DNA from 3 places in the Mesorhizobium sp. CNPSo 4670 genome. Region 3 is predicted to be linked to each of the others. Evidence: predicted binding sites of a transcription regulator. Region 3 holds the regulator's gene; each other region holds the start of a gene.

Region 1 (10,260 bases), on a different contig from region 3:
CTCGTCACCGGGCCGCGGCTGGTGTTCATGGATGAGCCGACGGGCGGCCTCGACGTCTCGGTGCAGGCACGCCTGCTCGACCTGCTGCGCGGCCTGGTCACCGACCTTGGTCTCGCCGCAATCGTCGTCACCCACGACCTCGCCGTGGCGCGTCTTCTGTCGCAGCGCATGATGGTGATGAAGGATGGCCGCGTCGTCGAAAGCGGTCTCACCGACCGCGTACTCGATGACCCGCGCGCACCCTACACCCAGCTTCTCGTTTCCTCGATACTTCAGGTGTAACCCATGCCGACGCCCCTCGTTGTCTCCGACGTCGCCAAGAGCTTCACCATGCATCTGCGCGACGGCATCAAATTGCCTGTCGTTGCCGGTGTCTCGTTCTCGATCAGGGCTGGTGAATGCACGGTGCTCGGCGGCCCGTCCGGTGCCGGCAAGAGCTCGATCCTGAAGATGCTCTACGGCAACTACGCCGTCGACGAGGGCCAGATCATCGTCAAGCACGATGACGGGCTGATCGATCTCGCCACCGCCAGTCCGCGCACCGTGCTTGCCATACGCCGGCAAACGATCGGCTATGTCAGCCAGTTCCTGCGCACCGTGCCGCGCGTCTCCGCGCTGGACGTCGTCGCCGAACCGCTGGTCGAGCGCGGCGAGGACCGCGAGAACGCGCGCGGCAAGGCACGCGCCTTGCTGGCGCAGCTCAACCTGCCGGAAAAACTCTGGGCGTTGCCGCCGGCAACCTTCTCCGGCGGCGAGCAACAGCGCGTCAACATCGCGCGCGGCTTCATCACCGAGCACCCTATCCTGCTCCTCGACGAACCGACCGCCTCGCTCGATGCCAGGAACCGCGACGTGGTGATCGAACTCATCGCCACCAAGAAAGCCGCGGGCGTCGCCCTGCTCGGCATCTTCCACGACCACGACGTGCGTGAGGCGGTCGCCGACCGCATTATCGACGTCACCGCATTCGCGCCCGGAAAAATCGCCGCATGACGAAAAAACTGTCGGAGACGCCGCTGGTCCACCCGACGGCGGACGTACAGAACTCGACGCTTGGCCGCTGGACCGAGATCGCCGACCGAAGCCGCGTTTCCGAGAGCATCCTCGGCGACTATTCCTACATGATGCAGGACTGCGCCGTCTGGTGCGCGACGATCGGCAAGTTTTCCAACATTGCAGCCAGCGTGCGCATCAACGCCACCAACCACCCGACATGGCGGCCGACGCTGCACCATTTCACCTACCGCGCCTCGGATTATTGGGACGACGCCGAGCACGAGAGCGAGTTCTTCGCCCAGCGCCGCGCCAAGCGGGTTACCATCGGCCACGACACCTGGCTCGGCCACGGCTCGACCATCCTGCCCGGCGTCACCGTCGGCGATGGCGCCGCGGTCGGTGCCGGGGCCGTCGTGTCGAAGGATGTTGCGCCCTACACCATCGTCGGTGGCGTGCCGGCCAGACCGATCCGCGAGCGTTTCGACCGCCGCACCGCCGAACGCTACCAGGCGCTCGCCTGGTGGGACTGGGACCATGCCAAGCTGCGGACAGCACTGGATGATTTCCGGGAACTGTCAGCCGAAGCCTTTCTGGAAAAATATGGCGGATAGGCCATCACATCATTGTCATGGGTGAGCCTGTTTCATATCCCTGACACATCGCCGGGGCAGGACGCCATCTGCCCTGGAGATCGCAATGCTTGTTTCTGTCAGACCCTCGCTCGCCGGATTCTTTGCCGGCTCCAATCCGAAGCCACCCGTTCATCTCGGCACGCGCTACGACATGTCGGGCAATTTCCTGATCGAGCCCGGCAACACGGTCGTCAGCCATCTCGTCAGCGGTTCGCCCTCCGAGGCCGTGGTGCTTGCGGTGCGCGACCGGATGCTGGCGATGCCCGATGCCGACCGGCTGGCCTTCACCCCCGTCTCCAGCCTGCACATGACGCTGTTCCAGGGCATCATCGAATATCGCCGCCGGTTGCCCTACTGGCCGCATGACGTGCCGCTCGACACCAGCATCGACGCGATGACCCGCCTCTACCTGGAGCGGCTGAAGGGTTTCAAGGGCTTCGGCCCGTTCAACATCAAGGTGGTCGAAATTGTACCGACCGGCCTCACCGTTGCCGGTGCGACCGACGAGGACGTGCGCATCATGGCCGCCTGGCGCGATGCCTTGGCGGTGCCGTTCGGCTACCGGCATCCCGACCATGACAGCTACGTCTTCCACATCACCTTCGCCTATCAGATCCAGCGTCTTGCGGATGACAGGGCGGCCGCATGGCAGCAACTGTTCGATGACTCTCTCGCGCTTTTTACGCGGCAGGCTCCGGTGATCGAGATCAAGGCGCCGGCCTTCTGCAGCTTCAGGGACATGGAGCATTTCGAGGAGTTGCAGGTGCTCGGCTGATCGACACCCGCAGGCGCCGACGTCGCGCCTGTGGGCAGTAACAAAACTGACATCAATCCGACACCGCAGGTTCATGGCGCTGCGCTAGCGAAGTCCTTAACAGACCTTCAACGCGACTGGACTGGAAACGACCATGTCAGCCACGCTCGAAATCCGCGGCGTCACCCGACGATTTGGCAAGAACACCGCCGTCAGCGATATCAACATCTCGATCCCGCAGGGTCAGATGATTGGCATTATCGGCCGTTCGGGTGCTGGCAAATCAACCCTTCTTCGCATGATCAACCGTCTCATCGATCCCAGCCAGGGATCGATTTTTTTTGACGGCGCCGAGGTCTCCCAGCTGCGCGGTTCGCCACTCCGGCGCTGGCAGCGCGACTGCGCCATGATCTTCCAGCAGTTCAACCTGGTGCCGCGCCTCGACGTGCTGACCAATGTGCTGCTCGGCAAGCTGAACCACCGTTCGACCATGTCGAACCTGCTCGGTATGTTTTCCCGCGCCGAGTGCGCCGAGGCGGTCGCCGCACTCGAGCGGCTCGACATCGCCCGCACCGCGATGCAGCCTGCCGGCACGTTGTCGGGCGGCCAGCAACAGCGCGTCGCCATTGCCCGCGCCATGATGCAGCAGCCCAAGGTGATCCTCGCCGACGAGCCGATCGCTTCGCTCGACCCGCTCAACGCCAAGGTGGTGATGGATTCGCTGCAGGACATCAATCTGCGCGAAGGCATCACCGTCGTCACCAATCTGCACACGCTGGACACTGCCCGCGCCTACTGCAACCGCATCATCGGCATGGCCGCCGGCAAGGTCGTCTTCGACGGTCCGCCGGAAGAGCTCAACCGCGAGGCCGTCCGTCTCGTTTATGGCGCCGACAGCAATGGCGGCGAAATCTCCGAGGCCATCACCTCGACCAGCATCGCCTACAAGCAAAAGATCACCGCATCCGCCGGACCGCTCGAGCCCGCATTCCCGGGATATTGAGTCCATGATCCCGAAAAGTGGAAACCGGTTTTCGGGAAAGATCATGGGTCAAGAAAGAGCGACCTGGATCGCCAGCCCGCGTCAAGGGCACCTGTCAGAATTACCAACGCTACCGGCGCGGGGCCGGAACCCACAGGAGAGATATCCAATGTTCAGGAAGATGGTATTTAGCGCCGTTTCGGTGCTCGCCATGGCGACCAGCATGGCCCACGCCGCCGATATGAAGGAATTCCGCGTCGGCATCCTTGGCGGCGAGAACGAAACCGACCGGCTGCGCAACTACCAGTGCCTGGCCGACCATCTGAAGGCCGAATTCGGCTTCGAGAAGGTCTCGCTGTTCCCCGCCGCCGACTATGACGGCGTCATCCAGGGCCTGCTCGGCGGCACCCTCGACTTCGCCGAACTCGGCGCTTCCGGCTATGCCAGCGTCGCTCTCAAGGACCCGAAGGCGGTCACCCCGATCCTCACCACCCAGCAGACCGACGGCGCCACCGGCTATTATTCGATCGGCCTGGCGCTGAAGTCTTCCGGCATCACCGACATCAAGTCGGCCAAGGGCAAGAAGCTCGGCTACGCCGACCCGGATTCGACCTCCGGCTATCTGATCCCACTGACCCAGATTCCGAAGGACACCGGCGCTTCGAACGAGACCTTCTTCGCTTCGACGCAGTTCAATGGCGGCCACGAGAACAACGTCCTGGCCGTGCGTGACGGCAAGGTCGACGTCGCGGTGGACGATTCCTCGGGCATCGGCGATTTCAAGAACGGCTACACCTCCGGCACCTTCCACAAGGAAGTCGCCAAGGGCGCCGTCGACCCCAACGACTTCGTCGAAGTCTGGCGCTCGGGCCTGATCCCGAACGGCCCGCTGGTCGTGCGCACGGCGCTCGGCGACGAGATGACCGCCAAGCTGACCGCGTTCTTCACAGCCCTTCCGGCTAAGGACAAGGCTTGCTTCGAGGGCGTCGAAGGCGGCGATTTCACCGGCTACGTTCCGGTGAAGGCGGACTTCTACAACGTCATCGTCGAAGCCCGTAAGGCAGCCATCGGCGGCTAACGGCGAAATCAGAAGGGCGGTGTTGAAAGCACCGCCCTTTCTGTTTGTCCGATCATGACCCTTTCCGTGACAGCCCCTTCCCGCGCCACCCATCAGATGGCCGATGCCTGGCGACGCCAGATATCGCTGCGCCGGCTCTATACGGTGCTCGGCGTCGGTTTGCTGCTTGCCGCGATGTTTGCGAGCATGTGGTTCGCCGACGAAGCCAATGCCGGGCACTTCTTCGACCGGCTGCCGCACATTCTGGATTTCCTGAGCTGGCTGATCCCCAAGGATTGGAACGACGTCTGGCGGGCGCTGTTCGACATTGACTCGCCGCATGACACCGGCACCCAGGAATTCAACTTTCCGCTCGGCCGCGTCTATGTCTGGGGCGGTTTTTATATCCCTGAATATTTCGAGCTCATGCTGACCACGGTGAACGTGGCCCTGGTCTCGACCTTTATCGGCTTCATCTTCGCCGTGCCGTTTTCCTTCATCGCCGCGCGCAATCTGACGCCGCATCCGGTGCTGAGGCTCGTCGTCAAGCGCTTCATGGAGCTGCTGCGCGCCTTTCCGGAGATCGTCATTGCCGGCCTCTTCGCCGCCATCGTCTCGACCGGTCCGATCGCCGCCATCATCGCCATCGGCCTGCATTCGATCGGCGCGCTCGGCAAGCTGTTCTATGAGATCAACGAGAACATCGACATGCGCGCCGAGGAAGGCCTGAGGGCGGTCGGCGCCAACTGGTTCGAGCGGGTGCGCTTTGCCGACCTGCCGCAGGTGCTGCCCAACTTCATGTCCTACACGCTGCTCCGCGTCGAGATCAATGTGCGCGCCTCGACCATCATCGGCGCCGTCGGCGGTGGGGGCATCGGCGAGGAATTGAAACTCTCGATCTCACGCGGCTTCGGCGCCAAGACACTGGCGCTGGTGCTGCTCTTGTTCACGACCATCTTCATCATCGACCAGTTCTCGGCCTGGCTGCGCCGCAAGCTGGTCGGCGAACAAGCCTTCCTGATGGGTGCTTAGCCATGATCCCGAAAAGTGGAATCCGATTTTCGGAAAAGATCATGGCAAAACCAAAAGATAGAGCCCCATCCCGGTTCTATCGGGATGGATCAGGCTCTTGATCATGGCGACGATGACCGCCGACGAAATTCGGTCGATCGAGGAGCGCTACCCGCAAGTGTTCCGGCGGCCGCTGTACAAGCGCTTTGCCCCGCTGTTCCTGTTCGTCGGCATCGTGCTCTACCTCATCTATGCCTTGTGGTTCTTCAGCCTGCCGCAAGTGCTGCGGGAATCGCACTGGGAACGCCTGCCGCTCTTCCTGTCGCAGTGGGTCAGCTACGACCTGCAGCCCGAGTTCCGCCTCGACCAGCCCGAGATCACGCCGAAATACCCGCGCTTTTCCGCGCTTGGCGAGAACCCGAATCCAGACTGGGTCATCAAGAACGCGGACGGCACGTTTAGCGTCCTGATCGACGGCCCGGGCAAATCCGTCACCTTCGACAAGAGCAAGGCGACGATCGTGGCCAATGGCGAGACGGTGCCGGTGTCGCTGACCGGCGGCAAGCCGGTGATCTCGGGCCCGGTGCCAGACTGGATCACCGCGCATGACGACGAAGTGGTGGCCAAGATGGGCTTCGCCGGCGAAGTGCGTGTCACCGTCGACCGCGTCAAGGTCCGCAAGCGCTTCCTCGGCTGGGCGAATTTCGTCTTCGACACGCGCTCGCCCTTCTTCGGCAAGTCGGCCAGTGAAGTGGTCTCGCTGATCGTGTCCGGCCCCGAACTCAAGCCGGGCACCTCGAACCTTGCGCTGGCGGGAGACAACATCTGGAACAACGCCCAGTGGCAGCACGGCGACGTCTGGACGAAGTTGTTGCAGACCATCGTCATGGCCTTTCTCGGCACCCTGCTCGGTGGCATCGTCGCCTTCCCGCTTGCCTTCTTCGCCGCCCGCAACATCACGCCGAACGGACTGCTCAGCCAGGTGCTCAAGCGTTTCTTCGACTTCATGCGTTCGGTCGACATGCTGATCTGGGCGCTGTTCTTCACCCGCGCCTTCGGCCCCGGCCCGCTGGCCGGCAGTGCCGCGATCTTCTTCACCGAGATCGGCACGCTGGGCAAAACCTATTCGGAAAGCCTCGAGAACATCGACGACAAACCGCGCGAGGGCATCAAGTCGACAGGCGCCAACGGCTTGCTGGTGCAGCGCTATGGCGTGATGCCTGAAGTGATTCCGGTCTTCATCAGCCAGACGCTCTACCAGTGGGAATCCAATACCCGCGGCGCCACCATCATCGGCGCCGTCGGCGCTGGCGGCATCGGCCTGAAATTGTGGGAAGCAATGCGCACCAACTCCAACTGGGCCAACGTCTTCTACATGGTGCTGCTGACGCTGGCCGTCGTGTTCATCTTCGACAACATATCCAACTTCCTGCGCCGCCGGCTGAGCCGGACCATCCACGACTACAACAGGATCCAAGCCGAGCAAAATTAGCGATCGCGGCGCCTCAGGGCGCCCTATGCCGCTTTCTTCCACCCGTTCCTGATATGCTTGTAGCCGTCGCGATAGACGGCTTCCGGGCTCTCGGAAAAATCGCGCCACACCTTGGTCGCCGCAGCCAGGTCCTTTAGCGAACGGCCGAACGCCTCGATCGTCAGCCAGTCGTCATAACCACTCTTGCGGATGGCGGAGAACGTTTCCTTCCACGGGATATTGCCGCGCCCCGGCACGCCGCGATCGTTCTCCGAAATATGGATATGGACGACATTCCTGCGGTGTCTTGTATAGGCGCCGATCGGGTCGGCTTCCTCGATGTTGGCATGGAAAGTGTCATACATCGCCTTGATGTGCGGCCGGTCGATGGCATCGATATGCTCGGACAGATCCGCCATCGTGTTGAGAAGATAGCATTCGAAGCGGTTCAGCGCCTCGAGCCCGATTGTGACGTTCCTCTTGCCGGCATGATCGCCGATCGCGCGTTGCGAAGCGACCGAGCGCTTCTTCTCGGCGGCTGTCGGCCCCGAGCCGGAGAAGGCACCGAGCGTCGAATGCAGCGGGCCGCTCAGCGTCCTGGCGCCGAGCGCATCGGCGCAGTCGATAGCCCATTTCATATAGTCGACGCCGGCCTTGCGGGTCGCGGCGTCGGCCGCGATCAGGTTCATCGCCGGATCGCCCATGGCTGACACGGCGGTCCGCTCCAGCCCGATACGGTCGAGCAACTCACCCAGTTTCTTGTAGTCGTCGGGCGTGCCGGCGAAGATCGGTATCTCGACGCCATCAAAACCGGTTGCCTTGATGTCGCGGAGCAACGGCTCGTGTTTCTTCGACACCGCCGTCGTCCACAGGAACATGCACATGCCGATTTTCATCGACGCCCCTCCCCAGTGAATTCCCCTCGCCGGTCGAAGTTACAGTTTCGTCCAGGCCCCATTCTTCTTCGACGACCTCACGCAGGCCTCGATGAAGGCCATGCCCTCGACGCCGTCCTGAATGGTCGGAAAGACGACATCCTTCGCCGGCTTGCCGCCCTTCCTGCGCGCCGCGCGGATGGCGCGCGCGGCCTCCTGGTAGATGTTGGCGAAACCTTCGAGGTAACCCTCGGGATGGCCCGGCGGAACCCGGCTGACACGCCCAGCCACCGGCAGCGCCCCGGCACCGTTGCGGGTGATCAGTTGCTTCGGCTGGCCGAACGGCGTGTACCAGAGATAGTTCGGGTCGGCCTGCACCCATTCCAGCCCGCCCTTGGAGCCATAGATGCGCAGCTTCAGCCCGTTCTCGTGGCCCGGTGCCACCTGGCTTGCCCAGATCATACCCTTGGCCGGATGCGTCTTGCCGTCGGGCTTGAAGCGCAGCATGACATTGACATTGTCGTCGAGCAGCCTCCCCGGCACGAAGGCGTCGAGATCGGCAGAAAGGGAATCAAGCTCCAGTCCCGAGACGAAGCGCGCCAGATTGTAGGCGTGGGTGCCAATGTCGCCGAGCGCGCCGCCTGCGCCTGCCTGCTTGGGATCGCCACGCCACGACGCCTGCTTCTGGCCGGTGGCGGCGAGGTCCTCGGTCAGCCAGTCCTGTGGATACTCGGATTGCACGATGCGGATGTCGCCGAGCACGCCCTTGGCCACCATCTCGCGGGCCTGCCGCACCATCGGATAGGCGGTGTAGTTGTGGGTGAGCACGAACACCTTGCCGGTCTTCTCGACCACGGCGGCCAGCTTCTTGGCTTCGGCAAGCGTCGTCGCCAGCGGCTTGTCGCAGATGACGTGGATGCCGGCCTCGAGGAAGGCCTTGGCCGCCGGCACGTGGACATTGTTGGGGGTGACGATGGCCACCGCCTCGATGCCGTCGGGCCGCTTGGCCTCAGCCTTGGCCATCTCGGCATAGGAGCCGTAGCTGCGGCCCGGATCGAGCCCGAGTTCGGCGGCCGAGGCCTTGGCGCGCGCCGGATCGGATGACAGCGCGCCGGCGACCAGCACGAAATCATTGTCCATGCGCGCCGCGATGCGGTGCACCGCGCCGATGAAGGCGCCTTGCCCGCCGCCGACCATGCCATAGCGGATCGGACCGCCTCCCGTTTCCGACTTCGATGCGCCGACCATATCTTTTCTCCTCGTGTCTGAAATATCCCCGCCCCTTTGAGGGGAGGTCGATCCGCGCAGCGGATCGGGTGGCCGCAGAGGTAGAGCTTGGATGAACTGACCCTGCCCGGCCCCGTCGGCCACCCTCCCTCGAGGGAGGGGAGCCGCCTTAGATTCCCATCATGCCGCGCAGCACTTTCTTGTCGGTGGTGCCGCCGGCAAAGTCGTCGAATGCCTTTTCCGTCACCCGGATGATGTGGTGCTGGATAAATGGCGCGCCCTCTGCCGCGCCATCTTCCGGGTGCTTCAGGCAGCATTCCCATTCCAGCACCGCCCAGGAATCGTAGTTGTACTGCGTCAGCTTGGAAAAGATGCCGCCAAAATCCACCTGCCCGTCACCGAGCGAGCGGAAGCGGCCGGCGCGGTTGGTCCAGCTCTGATAGCCGGAATAGACGCCTTGCCTCCCGGTCGGGTTGAACTCGGCGTCCTTGACGTGGAACGCCTTGATGCGCTCGTGATAGATGTCGATGAATTCGAGATAGTCGAGTTGCTGCAATAGGAAGTGCGAAGGATCGTAATTGATGTTGCAGCGCTTGTGGCCGCCGAGCGCATCGAGGAACATCTCGAAGGTGGCGCCGTCGAACACGTCCTCGCCGGGATGGATTTCGTAGCCGACATCGACGCCATTGTCTTCATAGACATCGAGGATCGGCTTCCAGCGCTTGCCGAGTTCGGAAAACGCCTCCTCGATCAGTCCGGCCGGCCGCTGTGGCCACGGATAAAGGTACGGGAAAGCCAGTGCTCCGGAGAAACTTACAGAGGCGTTCAGCCCGAGATTGCGCGAGGCCTTGGCGCCGAACTTCATCTGTTCGACCGCCCACTTCTGCCGCGCCTTGGGATTGTTGTGCACCGACGCCGGCGCGAAGCCATCGAACTGCGCATCATAAGCCGGATGCACCGCCACCAATTGCCCCTGTAGATGCGTCGACAGTTCGGTTATCTCGACGCCGGCGTCGGCGCAGATGCCTTTCACCTCGTCGCAATAGGCCTTGGAAGATGCCGCCTTTTTGAGATCGAACAAGCGCGCGTCCCAGGTCGGGATCTGCACGCCCTTGTAACCAAGACCAGCCGCCCATTTGGTGATCGAAGCCAGTGAATTGAACGGCGCGGCGTCACCTGCAAACTGTGCCAGAAACAGTCCAGGGCCCTTCATTGTCGTCGGCATCGGCATCCTCCCTCGTTTTCCTCGCGACCG
Region 2 (10,260 bases), on a different contig from region 3:
TGCCAAAGTCGGCCAGCATGTCTGGGATGGCGTGGTGCGCGACTTGACCGCGCATGCCGGCGACGACCGGCTTGCCGATGGCTTCGTCAAGGCGATCGAAACGGTGGGCGCGGTGCTGGCCGAGCATTTCCCGGTCACATCAGGCGACACCAACGAACTCGACGACCATCTTGTCGAGATCTGAGAGCCTGCCTGCAAACGCTACTCAGCCTGACGCCTGGCGCGGTTTTCTGCGCTTCCGATGCTCACGGACCTGAAAGTCCGCGGCTTCGGTTCTCGAAAACCACGCCATCCATCTCGGCTGAGCGCGTTTTCAGACAGGCTCTCGCCGATGTCTCCGACGCGATGATCGTCTGTGAGAAAGTGGTCGGCGGGTCGCGCCGACTCTTGCAATCGGGCAATGCGGGTTTATGGTTAAGAAATCATGAATACGCTGACGATCGACATAAGGAAGGCCGAACCGAGCGACGCAGGCGCCATCGCCGAGGTGCACCTGCAGGCCTGGCGCGGCGCCTATTCCGGCATCATTCCACACCGCACGCTGACATCGATGATCAACCGCCGCGGCGCCGATTGGTGGGCGAATGCCATCCGCCGCGCCGCCACCGTGCTGGTCGTCGAAATCGGCGGCGAGATCGCCGGCTATGCCACGATCGGCAAGAACCGGGCCCGGGAACTCAGGCAGCAAGGCGAAATCTACGAACTGTACCTGCGCCCCGAATATCAGGGCATCGGGCTAGGCAGCCGTTTGTTCGCGGCAGCCAGGGCGCGTCTGGCCGATCACGGGCTGAAGGGCATGGTGGTGTGGGCGCTGGAAGACAACCAGAACGCGCTCACCTTCTACGCCGGCGCCGGCGGCCGTGACGTTGCCGAGGGTGTCGAAATCTTCGAGCAGAAGGCGCTGAAGAAGGTCGCTTTCGTCTGGGAATGACGCCCGGCCTTTCGGCTGCTTTGTCCACCTGGCCCTACCCAGCACCATTCGCCGCATTGCGCCGCCGCGCCGCGCCCGCTATCGATCTTTCATCGATAAGAGGGACAAAGCCATGCGCATTGAAGCCATAGCCAGCGGAAAGAATCCGCCTGAGGACGTCAACGTCATCATCGAGGTGCCGATCGGCGGCGAGCCGATCAAGTACGAGATGGACAAGGAGGCCGGCACGCTGTTCGTCGACCGCTTCCTGCACACCTCGATGCGCTACCCCGGCAATTACGGCTTCGTGCCGCACACGCTGTCGGGCGACGGCGATCCGATCGACGTGCTGGTCTGCAACACCCGTGCCTTGGTGCCGGGCTGCGTCATCAATGTCAGGCCGATCGGCGTGCTGATCATGGAAGACAATGCCGGCCAGGACGAAAAGATCATCGCCGTGCCGTCACCCAAGCTGACGCTTCGCTACGAGAACGTCACCGAATACACGCAGCTGCCCGACATCACGCGCCAGCAGGTGCAGCACTTCTTCGAGCACTACAAGGATCTCGAGCCGGGCAAATGGGTCAAGATCGAAGGCTGGCACGATTCCAAATACGCCAAGAAGATGATCCTCGAGGCAATCGCGCGGGCCAAGGCAAGCAAGTAGCTCAGCTTCGTCATCCCAGGGCGGAGCGGGAGCGAAGCGACGCGCAGACCCTGGGATCCATGCCGTGATACCTGTCGCTGACGCGGCGGAACAGAATTCTGCACCGCTGCGGCGTTGTGATTTCGCGGCATGGATCGGGTCTGCGCTGCGTCGCTACGCTCCTTGCTCCGCCCGTGGGTGACGACGTTACGGGCGCTGCGGCCAATCTCCGACGAGCTTAGTTGTCGACGCGGCCAAAAGCCGGCACGTTGCCGATGACGGTGTGCCGATCCTTGCCGCAAGCGAACGTCCGCGCTTTGTCGTCAGCCAGTTTGCGCGCCTGATCGTTGGCGACGGGATTGCCGGTGGCCAGCACCAGGCCGACCGTGCAGCCATCGCGGGCGTCCATCTGGCCGACCTTGGCGACGAGCAGCACCTCGGTCGGCTTGTTTTCGTCGTCCGGGTTGCTGATCGAGCGGCGGTGGATCGCGGCAAAGGGCACAGCCTTGTCGCCCGTGGTTTCGATGCGCCACTCGATCCTGGCGCCGGACGAATTGAAGCCGGAGAAACTCTCCCAGACCGATGTCATGTCGCTGCCGGGCGGAAAGCCATAAAACAGCGATTCGCGCGCGTCGTCATAGGCGATCAGAACGGGGTAGCCGCGATAGCCCGAACAGGCGAGATCGGCCCAGTCGCCGTCGCCTTCTTCGGCCTGCGCGTAGGTCACGCAGTCCTTCTTCCAGTCGAGATCGGTATAGGCGCTTGAGATGTCGCTGGCCTGCGCAGCCTGGCAGAAACCGGCCAAGACGAACGGGATCAGAAGAGCGCGCATGGCCGACAAACTCCGTTGCAAGCCATCGCAGCGTAGCGTCAAACACTATTTCTTCAAGCTCGCTTCAATCAGAAGATCGGCGTTGCGGGCGACCGATTGCGCCGGGCCGCCGAGCCCGAACAGCTGGCCGCTGATATAGGCGCCTTCGATCAGCAGCAGCAGGCCGTCGCCCAGCGTATCGGGATCCTGCGCACCCATTGCAACCGCCATGGCGCGCAGGCGGCGGCGCAATTCCTGCTTGTTGGCCTCGCTGACTACGCGGGCCGGATGGCTGTGTTCGGGGTACTCGACCGCGGCATTTGTCATGCCGCAGCCGCGATAGTCCGCCACCTGCGTGCGGTTGCCGATGCGGGTCAGGAAAGCCTTGATCTGCGCACGCGGATCGCCGGGATGGGCGGCGACCGCCTCATCGAAACGCTCCCAGTATTCCTGGTCGTACTGCCTGAGATAGGAGGCCGCCAGCTCATCCTTGGAGGGAAAGCTGCGATAGAGGCTGGGCTTGGTGACGCCGGCGCGCTTGACGATCTCGTCGACGCCGATCGCCCTGATGCCGCGCCGGTAGAACAACTCGTAGGCCACGTCGAGGATCTTCTTGGCAGCCTTCGGTGGCGCCGATGCATGACCGTCGCTGATGGTCAGTTCAATATTTTTGTCCGTTGGCATCATGGAACTCGATTGACAATGTTACCGATCGGTACGTATACATCCTCCTATCAGCAACGTACCGGTCAGTAACATGATAGCTCAATCCCGTCCGTTTGGCCAGCGCTACGCTTTCGTCGTGGTTGGCGTCATCTTCCTCTGCCTGCTGGTCGCGGCCGGCCTGCGCTCGGCGCCCGCCGTCATGATGCTGCCGCTGGAGAACAGTTTCGGCTGGCGCCGCGACGTCGTTTCGCTGGCCGCCGGTGTCGGCATCCTGCTCTACGGCCTGACCGGGCCGTTCGCCGCCGCCCTGATGGAGCGGATCGGGCTGCGCCGCACGTTGCTTGCCTCGCTGGTGGTGATGTCGGGCTCGACCGCGCTCAGCCTCTTGATGACCAAGCCCTGGCATCTGTTCATCACCTGGGGCGTGTTCTCGGGCATTGGTTCCGGCGCTGTCGCCAGCGTGCTCGGGGCCACCATCGTCAACCGCTGGTTCAAGACCAATCGCGGCCTTGTCATGGGGCTGATGTCGGCCTCCAGTGCCTCAGGCATGCTGGTGTTCCTGCCGCTGATCGCCTCGCTAGCACAGTCGGGCGGCTGGCAGCCGGTTGTCATCGCCGTTTCGATCGCCACCGCTGCTCTGGTGCCGCTGGTCTGGCTGCTGGTGCCGGAACGGCCGGCTTCGATCGGCATGGTGCGCTATGGTGCTGCGGCCGACGATGTGCCGCCGGTGTCACCGGCTTCGCAGGGCAATTTCCTCGCACACACGTTCTCGACGCTGCGCCGCGCCGCCGGCACGCGCGTCTTCTGGTATCTGTTCGCCACCTTCTTCGTCTGCGGTTTCACCACCAACGGGCTGGTCGGCACGCATCTGATCGCCTTCTGCGGCGACATGGGCATCGGCGAGGTGCAGGCCGCCGGCCTGCTGTCGATGATGGGCATTTTCGACCTGATCGGCACGACGCTGTCGGGCTGGCTCACCGACCGTTTCGACCCGCGCAAGCTGCTCGGCGTCTACTACGGGATCCGTGGCCTGTCGCTGATCTACCTGCCCTATTCCGGCTTCTCGGCGACCAGCCTGATCATCTTCGCGGTGCTTTACGGCCTAGACTGGATCGCCACTGTGCCGCCGACGCTGAGGCTCGCCAACGAGGCATTCGGCGACCGCAGCGGCCCGATCGTGTTCGGCTGGATCGTCGCCGGACATCAGATCGGCGCAGCTGCCGCCGCAGCCTTTGGGGGTACGATGCGCGAACTGCAGGGCAATTACGAGCTGGCCTTCATGATCGCCGGCATGACGGCAATCGCCGCCGCCTGTATCTCGCTGTTGATCAACACCAGCCGACCGGCCTTCGATCCGGAACCGCAAGCGGCGTAAGGGTGGCTGGGTGCGGCTCTCCCTTCCCTATGAGGAGAAGGGAGAACGTGCCCTGCCTGTTGGTTGTTATCAAACCTTCATGGTTTCGAGATGCGCCTGAAACATTAAGGCTGGACCTTGGTGGCACCGTTCAAGCCATCCAGGAGACAGCCATGAACAAGCTCTCGATGACCCGCCGTGCTTTCGTCACCTCGGCCAGCGCCGCTGGCCTGGTCGGCGTATCAGGCCTGGCAATGCCATACTATTCACGCGCCAGCCAGCGCCCGGCCTTCACCCATGGCGTGCAGTCAGGCGATGTCGACGCCATCAGCGGCATGGTGTGGACGCGCACGGATCGGCCGTCGCGCGTCATGTTCGAAGTGTCGTCGACCGAAAGTTTCACTGATGCCGTCCGCCTGGCGCCGCTCGATACCTCGCCGGCCAGCGACTATACGGTCAAGCGTCTGCTCACCGACCTCGCTTCCGACCAGGACATCTTCTATCGCATGACGGCCGCCGATCTCGCCGACATCAATGCGGTTTCCGAGCCGATCACCGGCCGCTTCCGCACCGCGCCCGCTTCCAGGCGCGACATCAAGTTCGCCTGGTCGGGCGACACCGCCGGCCAGGGCTGGGGTATCGACGAGACCGGCATGAAGACTTACGCCACGATCGGCAAGCACACCCCCGACTTCTTCCTGCATTCGGGCGACACCATCTATGCCGACGGCGCCATGAAGGACGAGGTTGACCTGCCCGGGGGCGGCAAGTGGAAGAACGTCGTGCTGATCGACGGCAAGCGCAAGGTCGCCGAGACGCTGGACGAATACCGGGACCAGTGGAAATACAACATGATGGACAAGAACGTGCTGGGCCTCAGCGCTATCTGCCCGACGTTCTACCAGTGGGACGACCACGAAGTGCTGAACAACTGGTCGGATTCGAAGGATCTCAGCGCCGACAACCGGTACACCGAGAAATCGATCCATGTGCTGGCGGCACGCGCGGCGCGTGCGTTCCATGAAATGACGACGATCCGCTACGAACCGTCCGAACCGGGCCGCGTCTATCGCAAGATTGCCTATGGGCCGCTGCTCGACGTGTTCTTCCTCGACATGCGTTCCTATCGCGGCCCCAACGGCCCGGACATGCAGGATGAGATGACGCCGCAATCGCGCATGCTCGGCGAACAACAGACGAAATGGCTGAAGCGCGAACTGGCAAATTCGAAGGCAACCTGGAAAATCATCGCCGCCGACATGCCGCTCGGCCTCGTCGTCTGGGACGATGCCGCCAAGAAGGCGGGTGCCGAAGCGGTCAGCAACGGCGACAACGGCCCGGCCAAGGGACGCGAGCTCGAGATTGCCGACCTGTTGCGCTTCATCAAGAACGCCGGCATCAGCAACACCGTCTGGCTGACCGCCGACGTGCACTACACCGCCGCGCACTACTACAATCCCGACAAGGCGCAGTTCCAGGATTTCAATCCGTTCTGGGAATTCGTCTCGGGCCCGATCCATGCCGGCACGTTCGGCCCGAACGCTTTCGACATGACTTTTGGTCCGGAGCTGAAATTCATCAAGGCGCCAACCGCCGAGCAAGGCCAGAACCTGCCGCCGTCAGCCGGCCTGCAATTCTTCGGGCTGGTCGATATCAATGGCGCCAGCGAGCAGATGACGGTGCGGCTGATGGATCGCGACGACAACGAACTCTACAAGGTCACGCTCGACCCGGTGCGGTCGGCGTAAGCCGACCTTCGTCATCTCTGGGATGACGACCGCTGCCGGCGGTCGTCAGTCGGGATAGCAGACCATCGGGATTTTCGGCCAGACGGCGGTGTCGCAGTTGGCGGCGTCCTGCCTTTGCTTGAAGGCGGCGCTGACCGGGCCGGTCACCATCGGGTCGACGCCGTCGGGCGCGTCGGCGAAGACCTGCTCGGCGGATGGCGCAACGGTTGGCAAGGCCGGCCGGGCTTCCTTCTGCGTCGCAGCCGACTGCGCGGCGTTGGCCGCCAGCAGGACGGCAAAGGCAATAGACGCGATGAGCGGCCAAAATCGGTTGAGTTTATCGGTCATGACGTTCGAACTGCCCGGGCCTCGAAAGGTTCCCGCCTTGGTTAACAAAATCATCTCACACGCAGATGCTTAAGATTTGATGAGTATTTGGTATCGCGCGTCCTCTTTCGCAACTGCGAAAAACCCTGTATGAGCCGCGCAACCGAAAGAGGCAGCGCCTTTTGGCCTGCTGCCTGCAACGCTTCCGAGACCAGAACATGAAAATCCGTAATATCGCGATCATCGCGCACGTCGACCATGGAAAAACCACCCTCGTCGACCAATTGCTCCGGCAATCCGGCTCCTTCCGCGACAATCAGCGCGTCGCCGAGCGCGCCATGGATTCCAACGACCTCGAAAAGGAACGCGGCATCACCATCCTGGCCAAGGCGACCTCGGTCGACTGGAAGGACACCCGCATCAACATCGTCGACACGCCCGGCCACGCCGATTTCGGCGGCGAAGTCGAGCGTATCCTGTCGATGGTGGATTCGGCCATCGTGCTGGTCGACGCCGCCGAGGGGCCGATGCCGCAGACCAAGTTCGTCGTCGGCAAGGCGCTCAAGGTCGGCCTGAAGCCGATCGTCGTCATCAACAAGATCGACCGTCCGGACGCCCGCCATGTCGAGGTGGTCAACGAGGTGTTCGACCTGTTCGCGGCGCTCGACGCCACCGACGAGCAGCTCGACTTCCCGATCCTCTACGGTTCAGGCCGCGATGGCTGGGTTTCGGAAAATCCGGAAGGCCCCAAGGACCAGGGCCTGGCGCCGCTGTTCGATCTCGTCATCAAGCATGTACCGGCGCCGACCGTTCATCCCGGCCCGTTCCGCATGATCGGCACCATCCTGGAAGCCAATCCGTTCCTTGGCCGCATCATCACCGGCCGCATCGAGAGCGGCACGCTGAAGTCCAACCAGCCGGTCAAGGTGCTGCACCATGACGGCACGCTGGTCGAAACCGGCCGTATTTCCAAGATCCTCGCCTTCCGCGGCCTCGAGCGCCAGCCGATCGAGGAAGCCCAGGCGGGTGATATCGTCGCCATCGCCGGCCTGTCGAAGGGCACCGTCGCCGACACGTTCTGCGACCCGTCGGTGACCGAGCCGCTGCATGCGCAGCCGATCGATCCGCCGACCGTGACCATGTCCTTCCTCGTCAACGACAGCCCGCTTGCCGGCACCGAAGGCGACAAAGTGACCAGCCGCGTCATCCGTGACCGCCTGCTGCGCGAGGCCGAAGGCAATGTCGCGCTGAAGATCGAGGAATCGCCGGACAAGGATTCGTTCTTCGTCTCCGGCCGCGGCGAATTGCAGCTGGCCGTGCTGATCGAGACGATGCGCCGCGAAGGCTTTGAAATCGCCGTGTCGCGGCCGCGCGTCGTCATGCAGAAGGGCGAGAACGGCGAATTGCTGGAGCCGGTCGAGGAAGTCGTCATCGACGTCGACGAGGAGCATGCAGGCATCGTCGTGCAGAAGATGTCGGAGCGCAAGGCCGAGATGGTCGAGTTGCGCCCTTCCGGCGGCAACCGCCAGCGCATCGTCTTCCACGCGCCGACGCGCGGCCTGATCGGCTACCAGTCGGAACTGCTGACCGACACGCGCGGCACCGCCGTCATGAACCGGCTGTTCCACGCCTACGAGCCCTACAAGGGCGAATTGCCGGGCCGCACCAACGGCGTGCTGATCTCCAACGAGCAGGGCGAGGCGGTGGCCTATGCCATGTGGAACCTGGAAGACCGCGGCCCGATGGTCATCGATCCTGGCGTCAAGGTCTATCAGGGCATGATCATCGGCATCCATAGCCGCGACAACGACCTCGAAGTGAACGTGCTGAAGGGCAAGAAGCTCACCAACATCCGCGCCGCCGGCAAGGACGAGGCGGTGAAGCTGACGCCGCCGATCCGCATGACGCTGGAACGCGCGCTGGCCTGGATCCAGGACGACGAGCTGGTCGAGGTGACGCCGAAGACCATCCGCCTGCGCAAGCTCTATCTCGACCCGAACGAGCGCAAACGCTTCGAGAAGTCGGCCAAGGCAGTCGGCGCGGCGTAATCTCACTTTCTTTTTCTCAGAGTTGAGGGGGCGGAGTACACCAGTCCTTCGCCCCTCTGGCCATTCACCCGCCGGCGGCCGAGATGATCTCCTTCAGGTCGGCTTGGCCGGCAAGGTCTATACGGATCGTGGTCCCTTCACGGGTCGGCTTGCGCAGGGCTTTGGCGCCGTCTGGGTCCACGACCAGCAGCCGTTTTTCTTCCAGCACCTGAATCCGCGATCGCGAGATGCCGAGTTCGTTGGCTAGCAAGCGGTCAAGCCGCAGCGATGTTGGCATTTCGAGCCGGAGCTGAAGTTCCAACCCGATTGCGGCCTCTTGAGGGGAGCCAAGCATTTGTTTGCGGACGACGACGTCGGAAAATTCTTCGACGCGTCCCACGCGGCTGCGCAGCGCGACGACATCGAAAGCATGGCGCCGAGCGCGTGACGAATCATTGCTCTCGAGCGCCGCGAGCCGGGCGGGTTCGATATCGCGGCGGTTGCAGCGCTCCAATATGCCGAAATTCCAGGAATTGTCGCAGTCGATGCAACGATAGATCAGCCAGACGTCGATGCGCTTGCCGTTGGCGTTGACGCGGAATTTTTCGCTGCAGCGATAGGCCTTCACGGTGCCGCAGCGATTGCAGTTGATGAGTGGTCGAGGTGCGGTCTTGGGCGCGATCGCCCAGCGGATACGCAGGAGTGCAGACATGCCGATAAGCCCTTCCCGTCGGGAAGTTCATCAGGCCGGCAATGTCGAGATGCCCCTGCGGGCACGGCATGGCGGTAGCTAACTATGATCGGAAATCGGGTGTCACGGCGGAAAGCCCGCGACAGCGGTTCAGCAGTGCCAAACCGGTCTCGAACCGCCGCCCAGAGGAACACATGAAATGAAAACAGGCACCGCGAATTGCGGCGCCATGCAGTGTGTCGGGGGAGTTGACGAGACCGGCGGTTACTGAGGCAAAGGGACGCTCGAAATTGTTTCGCGGCGGTTCTTCTAGCTGCGAGACGCTGGAGGTGCAAGGCACCTGATTGCCTTTGCCCGCGTTACAGCTGTCGGGTTAGTGTGGCGGATCGAACCTCTAAAGCAGGGATCCTGACCATGCACCTCACCTCGCTGCTGATCTTCGCCGCCGCCTTGTTTGTTGCCGCCGGCTCGCCGGGCCCGTCGATCGCGGCGCTCGTCGCGCGGGTCATCTCGAAAGGGTATCGCGACGTGTTCCCGTTCCTGCTCGCCATGTGGATCGGCGAGGGCATCTGGCTGTCGTTGGCGGTGTTCGGGCTGGCTGTCGTGGCGCAGAGTTTTCACTTCGCCTTCGTCGTGGTGAAATGGATCGGCGTCGCCTATCTCGGTTATCTTGCTTTCAAGATGTGGACCGCGCCGGTCGAGGCAAAGGCAGGCGAGATGCCGCGCGAGGATTCGCCCGCAAAACTGTTCTTCGCCGGCATGGCGGTGACACTTGGCAATCCCAAGATCATGATGTTCTACCTGGCGTTGCTGCCGACGATCATCGACCTCGCGTCGGTCAGCATCATCGGCTGGGTCGAATTGACGGCGATCATGGCGGTGGTCCTCATCGTCATCAATCTCGCCTGGGTGCTCGCCGCCTCGCAGGCGCGCAAGCTGTTGAAGAGCAAGCGCGCCATGAAGATCGCCAACCGCGTCAGTGCCACGACGATGGCCGGCGCCGCCGCGGCGATCGCGGCGCGGTGACAGGGCATGAACCTGAACCGAGGGACTGCGTCAGCGAATGCGGGAACGTTTTTTGCTTCGCCGACCCTCGGCAGG
Region 3 (10,260 bases):
GACATGCGGACCGACGATGGCACGTTCATCGGCGTTCGCGTCGACATCTCCGAGATCAAGAGCCGCGAGAAGGCGCTGCGCGACTCGATGCGCCAGATCGATCTGTTCCGGCACGTGCTGGACGATCTGCCGGTGGCTGCCTTCATCAAGGCGCAGGACCTGAGCATCGAGTTCGTCAACAAGGCCTGGTGCGCGATAACAGGTCTCGCCAAGGAAGAGGTCATCGGCCGCACCGACCGTCAGCTGTTCGGTGGGCACGATGGCGATAGCTACAGCCATGACGACACCGAGGTCGCCGTGACCGGCGCCGTCAAGGAGATCGAGGAACCCGTCACCCATCGCGACGGCACGGTCCGGCAATTGATGACCCGCAAGAGCCGCCTGGTGGCGCTGGACGGGTCGGTGCATCTGGTCGGTTCGAGTACCGACATCACCGAGGTCAAGGCGCGCGAGCGCGCGCTGGAAGAGAGCATGCGCGAGAACGAGGTGTTCCGCAGCCTGATCGACAACGTGCCGGTGTCGATCTATGCCAAGCGCTCCGATCTTAGGCAGTTCTATGTCAACAAGGGCTGGTGCGACCTGACCGGCTTCGCCAAGGAAGAGGCGATCGGCAAGACAGACATAGAGATCTTCGGGCCTGACGGCGAAGCCTTTGTCGGCAGCGACCTTGCGGTGCTGCGCACCGGCGAAACCCAGGAGGTCGAAGAGACGGTGACGTTGGCCGACGGCAGCGTCAGGCATCAATTCGCCCGCAAGGGCGCGATGATCGCCTCCGACGGTTCGCTCTACCTGATCGGGTCAACCACCGACATCACCGAATTGAAGACGCGCGAGGCCGAACTGCGCGAGGCACGGCAGCGCGCCGTACTCGCCGACCGCGCCAAGTCGGAATTCCTCGCCAATATGAGCCACGAGATCCGCACGCCGATGAACGGCGTGCTCGGCATGGCCGAACTGCTGGCCAAATCGGACCTCAACTCGAAACAGAAGACGTTCACCGACATCATCGTCAAATCGGGCAACGCGCTGCTCACCATCATCAACGACATCCTGGATTTCTCCAAGATCGACGCCGGCCAGCTGGTGCTCGATCCGGCGCCCTTCAACCTTGCCGAGGCGATCGAGGATGTGGCGACGCTGGTGTCGACACGCGCCAAGGAGAAGGATCTCGAGCTCATCGTGCGCATCGAGCCTCGTCTCGAGAGCCTGTTCGTGGGCGATGTCGGCCGCATCAGGCAGATCGTGACCAACCTGCTCGGCAACGCGGTGAAGTTCACCGATGAAGGCCATGTGCTGGTCGATGTCACCGGCGAAAGGGTTCCGACCGGGACGAAACTGACGATCTCGGTCACCGATACCGGCATAGGTATCCCGGAGGAAAAGCTGAAACTCGTGTTCGAGAAATTCAGCCAGGTCGACACCTCGTCGACGAGGCGGCACGAGGGAACCGGCCTTGGTCTTGCCATCACCTCGCGGCTCGTCGAGCTGATGGGCGGCGACATCGGTGTCGAGAGCGCCGAGGGCAAGGGCTCGACCTTCTGGTTCACCGTCACGCTGCCGAGGGCGGGACAGCAGAACGGGCAACGGATCACGCCCGTCGACGTGACCGGCGCGCGCGTGCTGATCGTCGACGACAATGCCGTCAACCGGGCCATCCTGACCGAACAGATGACATCGTGGACGTTCGATTCCTGCGCGGCCGAAAGCGGCGCCGAGGGTCTCAAGGTGCTGATCGCGGCCGCCGCCTATGGCGTGCCGGTCGACTGCGTCGTGCTCGACTACCAGATGCCGGGCATGAGCGGCGCCGAAATGGCGCGGATCGTGCGCAACACCGCCGGCCTCGCTGGCACGCCGATCATCATGCTGACCTCGGTCGACCAGTCGCTCGCCAACACCAGCTATCGCGATCTCGGCATCGATGCCCAGCTGATCAAGCCGGCGCGGTCATCGGCGCTGCTGGAAACGCTGGTTGCCACGATCCAGCGGCATCGCCACAACACGGCCGACACCCAGCCGCAGGCAGCCGACATCCCTCCGGGCAAGGTTGTGCGGCCACCGCCGCCGGCGCCAGCGGAACAACGGGCGCTGCTGCAGCCGCCTTTGGTTCGGCCCCGGCCTCCCGCGACGGCCGGCGGCGACAGGCTGGATATCCTGGTGGCCGAGGACAATGAGGTGAACCAGATGGTGTTCACCCAGATTCTCGGCGAGACCGGCTATGGTTTCGAGATCGTCGGCAATGGCCGCAAAGCGCTCGATGCCTTCGGCCGGCTCAATCCATGCATGATCCTGATGGATGTCTCGATGCCGGAGATGAACGGGCTCGAAGCCACCGCCGCCATTCGCCGGCTGGAGGAAGAAACCGGCACGCATGTGCCGATCGTGGGCGTCACCGCGCATGCGCTGAAGGGCGATCGCGAACGCTGCCTGGAGGCCGGCATGGACGATTACCTGCCCAAGCCGATCAGCCCAAGGGCCCTGCTCGAGAAAGTCGAGCGCTGGGTCGGCGCCAGTCGCCAGGCTCAGCGCAACGCCGGGTAAAAGGCCGGCGTCGCACCCGGCTTGCCCGGGGGAGCCCGGCGGAGATTCGCGACCCCTCGCTGAGGCAAGACTATGGCGCGATCGCACCATATCCAAGGCGACGCCCAGCCGAGACAATAGCCACATTCGAATTCCGCTCTTCCAGTTACGGGCGGGAGCAGCGACCGCCGGCATGAGACAGCGTCAACCTACCCCAACGGACCTGTTTTCGGCGATGGCCCGGCCACGACATCTGGCCGAGAGCAACGCGTTCCCGTCCGGATTTTCTTTGCCGAGGCGTTGATCGCGAAACGGCAGGTCACTCTCGGTGTGAAACGGCGCAAGTACCTGATTCCGGGCACAAAGCCGGTTTCCGCCGCAAGCGCCGGCCGGCCGGCATTTTCCCCGCCCCGATGACGCGTTACCGGGGTGACATGAAACTGTCATGCGACTGTTATAATCGAAGGCTATTGGCCTCAGCGGGCGCCGAGAGGATGGCGCCGAGAGACCATCTTCCGAACAGGAGCAGGCCACATGAGACATTTCATCCGCTCAGCGGTCGTTGCGATTGCAATGGCCACAGCGTCTACCGTCACCCTTTCTGCAGCCATGGCCGCGGACCTTTCCGGCGCCGGCTCGACGTTCATCTACCCGGTGTTCGCCAAGTGGGCCGACACCTACAAGAAAGACACCGGCGTCGGCCTCAACTACCAGTCGATCGGTTCGGGCGGCGGCATCAAGCAGGTCATCGCCAAGACCGTGACCTTCGGCGCCACCGACAAGCCGATGTCCGATGCCGATCTGGAAAAGAACGGCCTCGTGCAGTTCCCGATGGTGATGGGCGGCATCGTGCCGATCGTCAACCTGACGGGCGTCAAGCCGGGCGAACTCATCCTTGACGGCAAGACGATCGCGCAGATCTACCTCGGCGCCATCACGACCTGGGACGACGCCGCGATCAAGGCGCTCAACCCGACCCTGACCCTGCCGTCGACGGCGATCGCCGTCGTCCACCGTTCGGACGGTTCGGGCACGACCTTCAACTTCACCGACTATCTGGTCAAGCTGTCGCCCGACTGGAAGGACAAGGTTGGTTCGGACACCGCGGTCGAATGGCCGACCGGCGTCGGCGCCAAGGGCAGCGAGGGCGTTGCCAACACCGTCAAGCAGACCGACGGCGGCATCGGCTACGTCGAGTATGCCTATGCCAAGCAGAACAACCTGTCGTACTCCAAGATGTTGAATGCCGCTGGCAAGGTCGTCGAGCCGTCGCTCGAATCCTTCGGCTCGGCTGCTTCGAATGCCGACTTCAAGGGCGCGAAGAACTTCAACGTCATCATCACCAACGAACCTGGCGATGCCACCTGGCCGATCGCTGCTTCGACCTGGGTGCTGATCCACAAGACCCCCGATGACGCCGCCGCGACCGGCGAAGCGCTGAAGTTCTTTGCCTGGGCCTACAAGGACGGCAAGGAAACCGCCAAGGGTCTCGACTACGTCTCGATCCCCGACAGCGTCGTCGACCTGATCAAGGCTTCGTGGAAGGCCGACATCCAGGCTGACGGCAAGCCCGTCTACGTCGGCGAGTAACATCCCTTTGAAGGAGCGCCGCGCCGCGGCGCTCCTTTTCCCTCAACTCAAAGAGCCGAGCTTCACATGAGTGCTGTCCAGGAAGCCTTGCCAGCCATTCGAGGTTCGCGCGACGCGACTGTCAGACGTTTCGCGCTGACCGACGCGATCTTCCACGGAATGACCCGTGCCGCAGCCATACTGGTGCTGGCCTTGCTCGGCGGTGTTGCGATCTCGCTGTTTGCCGGCTCCTGGCAAGCCCTGTCGACCTTCGGCTTCTCCTTCCTGACCAGCGAAAGCTGGAACCCGGTGACGGAGAAATTCGGCGCGCTGGCGCCGATCTACGGCACCATCATCACGTCCGCCATCGCCATCCTGATTGCCGTGCCGCTCGGTATCGGCATCGCCATCTTCCTCACCGAGCTTTGCCCGCGCCCGCTGCGGCGCCCGATCGGCATGGCGGTTGAGCTGCTCGCCGGCATCCCTTCGATCATCTACGGCATCTGGGGCCTGTTCGTGCTGGCGCCCTTCCTGCAGACGACCGTGCAGCCCTTCATCATCAGCGCGTTCCATGGCATTCCCGGCCTCAACAGCCTGTTTGCCGGTCCGCCCTACGGCATCGGCCTTTTGACGTCGTCGCTGATCCTTGCCATCATGGTGCTGCCTTTCATCACCTCGATCACCAAGGACGTCTTCGACACGGTGCCGCCGGTGCTGAAAGAGTCCGCCTACGGCATCGGCTGCACGACCTGGGAAGTGACCCGCCGCGTGGTCATTCCCTATACAAGGATCGGCATCATGGGCGGCGTCATGCTCGGCCTTGGCCGCGCGCTCGGCGAAACCATGGCGGTGACCTTCGTCATCGGCAACGCGCACCGCATCAGCACCTCGCTGTTCGCGCCGGCAACGACGATCTCCGCGACCATCGCCAACGAATTCACCGAAGCCGTCGGCGATCTCTACACCTCTTCGCTGGTAGCGCTCGGCCTGATCCTGTTCGTCATCACCTTCCTGATCCTCGCCATCGCACGCTACATGCTGATGCGCATTGACGCCCGCACGGGAGCCTGACCGATGTCGACAGCCACATCGCTTCATCAGAGCCGCAAGAGGAAGAATTCCGTGATGATGACGCTGTGCGTCGCCGCCGCGGGCATCGGACTTGCCTGGCTGGCGCTCATCCTCGGCGCGCTGCTCTACAAGGGCCTGTCCGGCGTCAATCTTGCGGTGTTCACCGAAATGACGCCGCCGCCCGGCGATGCCGGCGGCCTGCTCAACGCCATCTACGGCAGCATCGTGATGACCATTATCGGCGTCGTCGTCGGTACACCGATCGGCGTGCTGGCCGGCACCTACATGGCCGAATACGGACGCTTTTCGAAGCTCACCACCGTGGTGCGCTTCATCAATGACATCCTTTTGTCGGCGCCGTCGATCATCATCGGCCTTTTCGTCTACGAACTGATGGTCCGGCCGATGGGGCATTTCTCGGCGATCGCCGGCGCTGTCGCGCTTGCCATCCTGGTCATCCCGGTCGTCGTTCGCACCACCGAGGACATGCTCAACCTGGTGCCGAACGCGTTGCGCGAGGCCGGCACCGCGATCGGCGCGCCGCGCTGGGTGGTCATCAAGTCGGTCGCTTACCGCGCCGCCCTTTCAGGCATCGTCACCGGCATATTGCTGTCGATCGCCCGTATCTCCGGCGAGACGGCGCCGCTGCTCTTTACAGCGCTCAACAACCAGTTCTGGTCGAGCAATCTCAACGCGCCGATGGCCAGCCTGCCAGTGACCATCTTCCAGTTCGCTCTCAGCCCTTACGAGGAATGGCAGCAACTGGCCTGGACCGGTGCACTCATCATCACATTGACGGTTCTCGCGCTCAGCATCTTTGCTCGCAGCCTGACCGGACGCAGAGAGGACAAATGAGCCAGATGTTGTCTCCAGACATGACGATCGCCGCCGAGGCAATTGCCGGCAAGGCCAAGATCGAGGTCAAGAACCTCAACTTCTACTACGGCCAGAGCAAGGCGCTGAAGGACATCACGCTGTCGCTGCCCGAGCGCAGCGTCACCGCCTTCATCGGACCTTCGGGCTGCGGGAAGTCGACGCTGCTGCGCGTCTTCAATCGCATCTACGAGCTCTATCCCAAGCAGACGGCCGAGGGCCAGGTGCTGCTCGACGGGCAGAACGTTCTCGACCGCTCGCAGGACCTCAACCTGCTGCGGACCAAGATCGGCATGGTGTTCCAGAAACCGACGCCGTTCCCGATGTCGATCTATGAAAACATCGCCTTCGGCGTCAGGCTCTACGAGAAGATCAGCAAGTCCGAGATGGACGGCCGTGTCGAGCAGGCGCTGAAGCGCGCCGCACTGTGGACCGAAGTCAAGGACAAGCTCAACGCCAGCGGCCTCAGCCTCTCAGGCGGCCAGCAGCAGCGACTCTGCATCGCCCGCACCGTGGCGGTGAAGCCGGAAGTCATCCTGCTCGACGAGCCGGCCTCGGCGCTTGACCCGCTGTCGACCGCCAAGATCGAAGAGCTGATCGACGAGTTGCAAGCCGACTACACGATCGTCATCGTCACCCACAACATGCAGCAGGCGGCGCGCGTGTCGAAGCAGACGGCCTTCATGTATCTGGGCGAACTGGTCGAGTTCGACCGCACCGAGAAGATCTTCACGTCGCCCCGCGAGAAGCGCACGCAGGACTACATCACCGGCCGCTTCGGCTGAGCTCAGGCATACGAGGACTAAGATCATGGGCGAACACACAGTGGCTTCTTTCGACGAGGATCTCGGACAGATCAGCAGGCTGATCCGCGACATGGGCGACCTCGCCGGCTCGATGGTCGGCGGCGCCACCAAGGCGCTGTTGAATTCCGACAACGCCCTGGCGCAGCGCGTCGTCTCCGACGATGCGATCATGGATGCGCGCCAGCGTGAACTCGACGACCGCGCCATCACACTGATCGCCAAGCGTCAGCCGATGGCCGACGATCTGCGCCATGTCGTCGGTTCGATCCGCATGGCCGGCGACCTCGAGCGTATCGGCGACCTTGCCAAGAACATCGCCAAGCGCGTCGGCACCGTCGGCCTCAGCGTCACCCCACGCGACCTGTCGCACTCCATCGACGCAATGGCGCAGCTGGTGCTGATCCAGGTGCAGGGCGTCATCGAGGAATATACGGCGCGCGACGCGGCGGCTTTGGCGAAGCTGCGCGCCGACGACGAGCGCATCGACGTCAAATACACCTCCGTGTTCCGCGAACTCCTGACCTACATGATGGAAGACCCGCGCAACATCACCGCCTGCACGCATCTGTTGTTCTGCGCCAAGAACCTCGAACGCATCGGCGATCACGTCACCAACATCGCGGAAAATGCGTATTATGTTTTGACCGGTACGCAGCTGCCCGCCAATCGTCCGAAGCAGGACGAGACGGCAATGTCCGCGCCGGCGGCATGACGGCAGGGGTGACCAGTCGATGATCGCGCCACGAATCATGGTGGTGGAGGATGAGGAGCCGCTGGGTGTGCTGCTCCGCTACAATCTGGAGTCCGAGGGCTACCAGGTCGAGGTGGTGACGCGCGGCGACGAGGCCGAGATCCGGCTGCAGGAGAACGTCCCCGACCTTCTGGTGCTGGACTGGATGGTGCCGGCGGTTTCCGGAATCGAACTCTGCCGCCGGCTAAGGATGCGTCCCGAGACCGAGCGGCTGCCGATCATCATGCTGACCGCGCGTGGCGAGGAAAGCGATCGTGTGCGCGGCCTCTCGACCGGCGCCGACGATTATCTGGTCAAGCCGTTCTCGACGCCGGAGTTCATGGCCAGGGTCAAGGCGCTGCTGCGCCGCGCCAAGCCGGAAGTGCTGTCCAGCGTGCTCAAGGTCGGCGACATCGTGCTCGATCGTGAATCGCACAGGGTCTATCGCAAGAAGAGCGAGATTCGGCTCGGACCGACCGAATTCCGCCTGCTCGAATTCATGATGCGCCATCCCGGCCGTGTGTTCTCGCGCAGCCAGCTGCTCGACAATGTCTGGGGCGAGACGATCTACATCGACGAACGCACGGTCGACGTGCATGTCGGCCGGCTGCGCAAGGCGGTCAACAATGGCCGCATGCCCGATGTCATCCGCACCATTCGTGGGGCGGGCTACGCAATCCGGGAAGATTAGGGATATGCTGATATTCAGGTGATGCCTGCCTGCGAACGGCAGTTTCCAGCGCTTCCGGTACTCACGGATCCAAATGTCCGCTCCGTTCCGGTTCTCGGAACCCGCCATTCTCGACTCGGCCTAACCTGAATCTCAACACATCCCGACGCGTTATTCACGCAACGTTCTTGCCGCCGAGGCCGGATCTCGCCTGCGTGCCGGGCGCGAAAATCTCCTGGTCTACGAAGGTCAGCGCCCGCGTCGCGCAGCCTTCGCGGATCAGTGGCAGTTCGTTCGGTTCGGTGTCGAAGGAAATCGATTGCGAATGCTGGCCGCCGGCGGTCTGCGCAATCGCCTCGCGCAATGCCGGCTCGATCAGGTCGAAGGCGGCGGCGCTGACACCGACCATGGCGACGGGCGCCGGATCGATCAGCGCGAACAGGCTGCCGAGACCGTAGCCGAGTGCCTCGCCGGCCTTGCGATAGGCCTCGCGCTCGGGTCCATCCCTTTCGCGGGCCGCGCTCGCCAGGGCGCGCATGTCGGCGTCACTGACATCGGCCACCGGTTCCGCGTCCTCGCTCATCTGCCTTGCGTTCCGCCAGATGGCATAGTTGCCGGCATAGGCCTCGACGCAGCCCCGCCGACCACAGCGGCACAGCGCGCCGTGCGGCCGATGGATCATATGGCCGAACTCGCCGCCTGAGGAATGAGTGCCAGTGAACAACTCGCCCTTCAACACCAGGCCCATGCCGATGCCGTGCGACAACAGGATGGCGATGAAGTCGTCGCGGTAGCGATCAGGGTCGCGCCAGCGCAACGCGATCGCCATCATATTGCAGTCGTTCTCCATGGTGGCGGGGATGCCGAACTCGTCCTCGAGTATGTCGGCGAAGGCGATATCGGTGTGCGGCGTGATCGGTGACCACAGCATGGCGCGGGCACGCGTGTCGGTGATGCCCTGGATCGCCAGCGCGATGCGGGCGACACTGCGGACGTCGAGGTCGGGGTCTTCGAGACGACGGCGTACGATGGCAACGCATTCACCGACCAGCGCGTCGCGCGACATGGTCAGCGTGTCCAGCCGGCGCTGTTCCTCGGCGATCACCTGGCCGGCATAGTCGATGACGGCGACCGAGAGGAAGTTCAGCGACAACACCACGGTCATCACCGCCGCCGCTTCCGGATTGAGGCCGAGGCCGACCTGCGGCCGGCCGCGTTTGAGCGAGCCGGCCTCGCTCGGCTTGCTCTCAGTCAGGATGCCTTCGCCGATGAGGTCGGAGGAGATCGCCGATATGGTCGAATGGCTGAGGCCCGTGGTCGCGGCGATCTCGGTGCGGGACGGCTGTCCGGCGCGGCGCACGGCCGCAATCACCATCGCCCGGTTGCGGCGGCGCAGATCGTCGTGGCGGATTCCGACCGACATGCTTTTTCACATCCTCCCGGTCGCTGCAGCCTTTCGTGCCTCCCGAAGGCCATCAGCGAAGCCTGAAAACGCGACGCGCTTCAGGCACTTGTTTCTGCGCGTGTCGTTGCCCCAAAACCACTGCGCACTTTTGGGGCGACATGCGCCAAGCCAAATTCTGGCAGAACCCCACCATCATGTCATTATTTATTCCGGAGCTCGAAAAAAACTTGGAGAGACGTCAAAATCCATCAGAATCGATGTTGACAGCGTTCGGGCGTTGGATCACTATTTTTTCGAGGCTCGAAAAAATAGAGCCTCTGTGCCGGCCTACGGGTCAGTTTGGTCGCGCCATACGCGGCGCAGGGAGGATATTATGAAAAAATTCACAGCCGCCATCCTGGCGGGTGTCGCCATGTCGCTGACGCTGGTGTCGGTCGCGCAGGCGAAGGACAAGGTCATCGGCGTTTCGTGGTCCAACTTCCAGGAAGAGCGCTGGAAGACCGACGAAGCGGCGATGAAGAAGGCCATCGAGGCGGCTGGTGACAAATACATTTCCGCTGATGCGCAGTCCAATCCGGGCAAGCAGCTCACCGACGTCGAGAGCCTGATTTCGCAAGGC

The links. The regulator PhoB, encoded in region 3, activates phosphate uptake and scavenging genes when phosphate is short. The targets are predictions, from matches to a motif close to TGTCATNNANCTGTCAT.
Region 1: the regulator PhoB is predicted to act here: its motif matches at 2,451-2,467, upstream of phnC (phosphonate ABC transporter ATP-binding protein).
Region 2: the regulator PhoB is predicted to act here: its motif matches at 4,473-4,489, upstream of AC0ZT5_RS17325 (alkaline phosphatase D family protein).

Annotation. Positions count from the first base shown of each region.
Region 1 covers NZ_JBWJFQ010000010.1:207,259-217,518, forward strand. The annotation lists gene phnK (phosphonate C-P lyase system protein PhnK) at 1-282, shown strand, start outside; gene phnL (phosphonate C-P lyase system protein PhnL) at 286-993, shown strand; gene AC0ZT5_RS18640 (DapH/DapD/GlmU-related protein) at 990-1,607, shown strand; gene AC0ZT5_RS18645 (DUF1868 domain-containing protein) at 1,693-2,403, shown strand; gene phnC (phosphonate ABC transporter ATP-binding protein) at 2,537-3,385, shown strand; gene phnD (phosphonate ABC transporter substrate-binding protein) at 3,534-4,442, shown strand; gene phnE (phosphonate ABC transporter, permease protein PhnE) at 4,497-5,453, shown strand; gene phnE (phosphonate ABC transporter, permease protein PhnE) at 5,557-6,924, shown strand; gene AC0ZT5_RS18670 (sugar phosphate isomerase/epimerase family protein) at 6,948-7,799, opposite strand; gene AC0ZT5_RS18675 (Gfo/Idh/MocA family protein) at 7,839-9,026, opposite strand; gene AC0ZT5_RS18680 (sugar phosphate isomerase/epimerase family protein) at 9,175-10,230, opposite strand.
Region 2 covers NZ_JBWJFQ010000009.1:175,412-185,671, forward strand. The annotation lists gene AC0ZT5_RS17295 (TPM domain-containing protein) at 1-184, shown strand, start outside; gene AC0ZT5_RS17300 (GNAT family N-acetyltransferase) at 425-931, shown strand; gene ppa (inorganic diphosphatase) at 1,044-1,577, shown strand; gene AC0ZT5_RS17310 (hypothetical protein) at 1,795-2,388, opposite strand; gene AC0ZT5_RS17315 (TetR/AcrR family transcriptional regulator) at 2,434-3,051, opposite strand; gene AC0ZT5_RS17320 (MFS transporter) at 3,125-4,408, shown strand; gene AC0ZT5_RS17325 (alkaline phosphatase D family protein) at 4,561-6,135, shown strand; gene AC0ZT5_RS17330 (hypothetical protein) at 6,181-6,462, opposite strand; gene typA (translational GTPase TypA) at 6,660-8,489, shown strand; gene AC0ZT5_RS17340 (DUF1062 domain-containing protein) at 8,554-9,180, opposite strand; gene AC0ZT5_RS17345 (LysE family translocator) at 9,574-10,185, shown strand.
Region 3 covers NZ_JBWJFQ010000005.1:96,366-106,625, reverse strand. The annotation lists gene AC0ZT5_RS11335 (PAS domain-containing protein) at 1-2,538, shown strand, start outside; gene pstS (phosphate ABC transporter substrate-binding protein PstS) at 3,052-4,107, shown strand; gene pstC (phosphate ABC transporter permease subunit PstC) at 4,174-5,157, shown strand; gene pstA (phosphate ABC transporter permease PstA) at 5,161-6,012, shown strand; gene pstB (phosphate ABC transporter ATP-binding protein PstB) at 6,009-6,815, shown strand; gene phoU (phosphate signaling complex protein PhoU) at 6,841-7,548, shown strand; gene phoB (phosphate regulon transcriptional regulator PhoB) at 7,568-8,257, shown strand; gene AC0ZT5_RS11300 (ROK family protein) at 8,412-9,659, opposite strand; gene xylF (D-xylose ABC transporter substrate-binding protein) at 10,015-10,260, shown strand, end outside.